Azoarcus olearius: one gene and its partner. The protein of the gene in region 1 binds, or shares a complex with, the protein of each later gene. Links are inferred from orthologs where the notes say so. Each region holds a gene or a part of one and is shown on either strand. Other genes may lie near its edges.

Region 1 (2,923 bases):
GGAGTGGAAAAAGAAAAAGCGACCCGGTCGGGTCGCTTTTGCTGCCGCGGGTGCGTGCACCCGCGAGGCAGGCGGGATCAGGCGAAGTTCTGCGCCGCGAAATCCCAGTTGGCGAGCTTCTCGAGGAAGGTCTCGACGAACTTGGGACGCAGGTTGCGGTAGTCGATGTAGTAGGCGTGTTCCCACACATCGATACAGAGCAGAGCCTTGTCGCCGGTGGTCAGCGGGGTGCCGGCAGCGCCCATGTTGACGATGTCCACCGAGCCGTCGGCCTTCTTCACCAGCCAGGTCCAGCCGGAGCCGAAATTGCCCACGGCGGAGGTCTGGAAAGCCTTCTTGAAGTCGTCGAACGAGCCCCACTTGGCCTTGATCGCGTCAGCCAGCGCGCCGGTCGGTTCGCCACCGCCGTTCGGCTTCATGCTGTTCCAGAAGAAGGTGTGGTTCCAGACCTGCGCCGAGTTGTTGTACACGCCGCCGGCCGGGGCCTTCTTGATAATGGCTTCGAGGTCGAGGTTCTCGTACTCGGTGCCCTTGATCAGGTTGTTGAGGTTGGTGACGTAGGCTTGGTGGTGCTTGCCGTAGTGGAATTCCAGCGTTTCTTCGGAGATGGCCGGCGCCAGGGCGTTCTTGGCGTAGGGCAGGGGGGGCAGCGTGTGTTCCATCGAATTCTCCTGTCTGTGTCCGTTGGGGGGTAAAGTCCGACAATTCTAGTCAGGATTGCTCAGGGTCGCCAATCCCGACAGCCATTGATCTTAAGCCGAACGCGGCGTTTGGGAAACCGCGGCAACAGCAAATGCATATGCCGGAAGTGCCCCGGCATCAGGGCCGGGGCGGCTGCGTGGCGGTGACTTCCGCGTCGAGACGGCCATCGGCCAGTTGCACGCTCACCGCGTCGCCCACGCCGATGTCCTGAACGGAACGCAGGATGTGGCCGTGGGCGTCGCGGGTGATGCTGTAGCCGCGCGCGAGCACGGCATCCGGCGCGAGATGCTTGAGGTGGTCCTGTAGTGCCTCCAGCCGCAGGCGGTGCCGCTGCATGACGGTGTCGAGGCCGCGACGCAGGCGCGCGGCGAGCTGGTGCTGGTCGGCGCGCGCGCGCGCCAGATCGGGCCGGCGCCCGCGCAGGCGCAGGCCGAGGCGCGCGAGGCGTTCGTCTGCCCGCTGCAGCTGCCGCGTTCCGGCATCGTGGAGCCGGCGCTCCAGCGTTGCGAGTTGAACCCTGGCGGCTGCCAGCCGCTGGCGCGGATGCACCAGTCGCAGCGCGGCACGGTCGAGGCGCTGGGCGAGCGTGTCGAGCCGGCGCTGCATGGCGCGGGCAAGATGTTGGTCGAGCGCGAGGACGCGGTCGCGCGCGGCATGAAAACCCGCGCTTGCAAGTTCGGCCGCGCCGGTCGGCGTCGGGGCGCGGAGGTCGGCGGCGAAGTCGGCGATGGTGAAGTCGGTTTCGTGCCCCACGCCGCACACCACCGGCAACGGACTGCGCCGGATGGCGCGCGCCAGCCCTTCGTCGTTGAAGGCCTGCAGGTCTTCGATGCTGCCGCCTCCGCGCACCAGCAGGACGAGGTCGATGCCGTCTTCCGCCGCGCGCGCCGCCGCGGCTTCCAGCGCCGCCACCAGCCGCAGCGGCGCATCCGCACCCTGCACCGGGGCGGGATACAGCACCACCGGCAGTTGCGGCGCACGGCGCTTCAGGGTGACCAGCACGTCGCGCAGGGCGGCCGCGGCGGGCGAGGTGACGATACCGATGCCGCGCGGATACGGCGGCAAGGGGCGCTTGACCGCGGCATCGAACAGGCCTTCGGCGGCGAGCTTTTCCTTCAGGCGCGTGAAGGCTTCGAACAGGTTGCCGATGCCCGCCGGGCGCAGCGCCTCCACGCCCAGCTGATAGTCGCCCCGGACTTCATAGACAGTCACCAGGGCGCGGGCTTCGACCCGCATGCCGTTTTCAGGCCGGAAGGGCAGCAACTGGGCACGGTTGCGCCACATCGCGCACCGCACCTGGGCCTGCTCGTCCTTGAGGGTGAAATACAGATGTCCGGAGGCGGCACGGGTGAGGTTGGAGATCTCGCCGCTGACCCACAGCAGGGGGATGGCCGACTCGAGTACCTCGCGCGCGAGGCGGTTCAGTGCGGACACCGTAAGCACTTGAGCGGACAGGGATAGCGGTGATGCTTCAGGCGATTGGGAGGCGAATTTCATGCCCGGGATTGTAGCGGAATCCACAGCCCCGCCGGACTGTCAAGCCTGAATCGGCAAGTCCTTGATCCGACTGGGAGTGTTTGTCAAGTAGTTGATAACTAACGGTATTTTATGTTGCCTAATTTTTCAGCGAAGCAAGCAAAAGCCCGCGGCGACGGGCTTCCGGGGCAACATCCCGAATCAGTCCACAAACTTATCCACAGCTTTTGTGGATTCTCCGCACAGCGCCCCGACTTGCCGCCCGACGGGGGCTGGCGCTAGAGTTCCGCTTTTTCCCGGGGAGTGGGCGCGTGTTCGAGATCATTCAGGCTGCGGGATGGCCGATCTGGCCGCTGTTGCTGGCGTCGGTTATTGCAGTGGCATTGATCATCGAACGTTCCGTGTCGCTCCGGCGCGCGCGCGTGGTTCCGGCCGGGCTGCTCGACAAGGTGCTGGTGGACCTGCGCAGCCACGGTGCCTCGGCCGAGATGATCAACCGCGTCGCCGCGCATTCGCCGCTCGGCCGCGTGCTGGCTGCGGGCCTGCGCAACATCGGCGCCTCGCGCGACGTCATGAAGGAATCGATCGAGGAAACCGGCCGGGCGGTGGTCCACGAACTCGAGCGCTTCCTCACCACGCTCGGCACCATCGCTTCGGTGGCGCCGCTGCTCGGCCTCTTCGGCACCGTCATCGGCATGATCGAGATCTTCGCCTCGCAGGGTATCAGCGGCGCCAACACCGCCCA
Region 2 (2,698 bases), 310 kb from region 1 along the record:
AGGCGGCCTGCTCGGCCTCCACGAACTCGCGCTCGAACTCCACGATGTCTTCCGGGTAGTAGAACTCGACCACGTTGGTGGTCTTGTCCACATCGGTCGGGATCAGCGTGCTCACCACCAGCACATGCGGATACCACTCCACCATGATGTTGGGGTAGTAGGTCAGCCAGATCGCGCCGTGGGCCGGCTTCTTCTCGCCGTAGTACTCCTGCACCGCCTTGTGCCACTTGGCGTAGGTCGCCGAGCCCGGCTTGGCGAGCGAGGTCACGCCCACGCGCTGCACCGAATACCAGTCGCCGAACTGCCAGGTCAGATCGTCGCAGGTGACGAAATTACCCAGGCCCGGGTGGTAGGGCACCACGTGGTAGTCCTCGAGATAGACCTCGATGAAGGTCTTCCAGTTGTAATTGCACTGGTGGATCTCGACGCGGTCGAGCTTGTAGCCGGAAAAATCCAGCTCCTGCGCCACCTGCATGCCAGCCAGATCGGCATTGGCCGAACGCGGCCCCTTGAACAGCAGGCCATGCCAGTTCTCCAGCACGTCGCGCTTGAGGTTGAGGCAGGGATTGTCCGGAAAGTGCGGCGCGCCCAGCAGGCTGCCCTGCTGATCGTAGGTCCAGCGGTGGATCGGGCACACGATGTGCTCGGTCTTGCCCGCGCCCTGCAGCATGATCGCCTGGCGGTGGCGGCAGATGTTGGACAGCTGATGCACGCCCGCCTCGGTGCGGAACAGCAGCTTGGAGTGGTCCAGCCATTCGAGCGAACGGTAGTTGCCGACTTCGGGCACCATCAGCTCGTGGCCAACGTACCCCGGACCGGCATCGAAGAGGAGTTTCTTCTCCAGTTCGAAGACCTTCTCGTCGAAGTACGATGACACCGGCAGTTGAGAAACCGCCGGCGCCAGCCGAGCCGTGGAAGCGATGTCGGACATCCCCGAACCCCCTTTCTGGACCAGAAATCCGGAAAAATAAACAGGGTATTCTAAGCCAGAAGCCGTTTGACCGCCAGACGCGCGATCGGTTATTTTCCCCCCTTTCCGTCCCCGTCCCGCGCCCCGTCCATGCCCAAGCCGGCGTCATCGCCCACCTCCTTCGAAGCCGCCGTCGCCGAGCTGGAAACCATCGTGCAACAGATGGAATCCGGCCAGCTCAGCCTCGAAGACGCGTTGGCGCGCTACCAGCGGGGCGTCGGCCTGCTGAAGTTCTGCCAGGAAACGCTGAGCGGCGCCGAACAGCGCATCCGCCAGCTCGAAGGCGGCGAACTCGTCGAGCTGCGCATCGACACCAACGCCCACGGCAGCCAGGAGTGCGCATGACCGCCCTTTCCCCGCAGGACTTCGCCGCCTGGATGGGCGCCATCCAGCAACGCACCGAAGCCGCGCTGGCGGGCGTGCTGCCCGAACCCACGATAGCCCCGGAACGCCTGCACGAAGCCATGCGCTATGCGGTGCTCGGCGGCGGCAAGCGGGTGCGGCCGCTGCTGGTGCACGCCGCCGGCGCAATCGGCGGCGCCCAGCCCGAACGGCTGGACCGCATCGCCTGCGCGGTCGAACTGATCCACGCCTATTCGCTGGTTCACGACGACATGCCCTGCATGGACGACGACGTCCTGCGCCGCGGCAAGCCCACGGTGCACGTCGAATACGATGACGCCACCGCGCTGCTGGTGGGCGACGCGCTGCAGACGCTCGCCTTCCAGGTGCTCGCCTCCGCGCCGGTCACCGACATGCCCACCCGCCAGCTCGGCATGATCGGCCTGCTGGCGATGGCATCCGGTTCGCGCGGAATGGCCGGGGGCCAGGCGATCGACCTCGCCGCGGTCGGGCGCCAGCTCGACCTGCGCGAACTCGAATTCATGCACATCCACAAGACCGGCGCACTGATCCGCTGCTCGGTGCTGCTGGGCGCGCAGGCCGGCACGGTGGATGGCGAAACGCTGGAGCGGCTGGACCGCTACGCCAAACTCACCGGCCTGCTGTTCCAGGTGGTGGACGACATCCTCGACGCCGAGGCCGACACCGCCACGCTCGGCAAGACTGCAGGCAAGGATGCGGACCACGACAAACCCACCTATGTCAGCCTGCTCGGCGTCGCCGACGCCCGGCGACTTGCCCAAGACATGCTGGCCGAAGCGCTCGCGGCGCTCGAACCGCTCGGCGCGCGCGCCGGCCATCTCGCCGCCCTCGCCAATTACATCGTGCATCGGCCCTTCTGACCCCAGCCCCACCGCCCCTGACCGCCCATGTCACCGTATCCGCACCTGGAACGCATCGGTTCGCCGGCAGACCTCCGCGCCACCGAGCGCCGCGAGCTTGCCCAAGTCGCCTCTGAACTCCGCGCCTTCCTGATCGAATCGGTATCGAAGACCGGCGGCCACCTGTCGTCCAACCTCGGCACGGTCGAACTGACGATCGCGCTGCACTACGTCTTCAACACCCCGGACGACCGCATCGTGTGGGACGTCGGACACCAGACCTACGGCCACAAGATCCTCACCGGCCGCCGCGAGGCGATGAGCGGGCTGCGCCACTGGGGCGGCATCTCGGGATTTCCGCGCCGCTGCGAAAGCGAGTACGACACCTTCGGCACCGCGCATTCCTCCACCTCGATCTCGGCCGCGCTCGGCATGGCGGTGGCCGCCCGCGACCGCGGCGAAGACCGCCGCGCGATCGCGGTGATCGGCGACGGCGCGATGTCGG

Evidence for each region. Proteins that work in one complex are often made in the same cells at the same time.
Region 2: the proteins of xseA (region 1) and dqs_RS06460 are in contact, whole or in part, in a cryo-EM structure (PDB 8TXR), measured with the Escherichia coli proteins. The link is inferred for Azoarcus olearius from one-to-one orthologs.

What each region holds. Positions count from the first base shown.
Region 1 is NZ_CP016210.1:1,682,019-1,684,941, forward strand. The notes cover bases 10-2,913. They hold xseA (exodeoxyribonuclease VII large subunit), read right to left. Parts: upstream 2,200-2,913; coding sequence 820-2,199; downstream 10-819. Other genes in these bases: dqs_RS07805 (superoxide dismutase), read right to left, coding at 78-662; dqs_RS07815 (MotA/TolQ/ExbB proton channel family protein), read left to right, coding at 2,490-2,913. In the rest of the region: more of dqs_RS07815, read left to right, coding at 2,914-2,923. UniProt on the Escherichia coli protein: Bidirectionally degrades single-stranded DNA into large acid-insoluble oligonucleotides, which are then degraded further into small acid-soluble oligonucleotides.
Region 2 is NZ_CP016210.1:1,375,428-1,378,125, reverse strand. The notes cover bases 9-2,687. They hold dqs_RS06460 (exodeoxyribonuclease VII small subunit), read left to right. Parts: upstream 9-1,060; coding sequence 1,061-1,315; downstream 1,316-2,687. Other genes in these bases: dxs (1-deoxy-D-xylulose-5-phosphate synthase), read left to right, coding at 2,242-2,687; dqs_RS06455 (polyprenyl synthetase family protein), read left to right, coding at 1,312-2,214; dqs_RS06465 (aromatic ring-hydroxylating oxygenase subunit alpha), read right to left, coding at 9-931. Outside these bases: more of dqs_RS06465, read right to left, coding at 1-8; more of dxs, read left to right, coding at 2,688-2,698. UniProt on the Escherichia coli protein: Bidirectionally degrades single-stranded DNA into large acid-insoluble oligonucleotides, which are then degraded further into small acid-soluble oligonucleotides.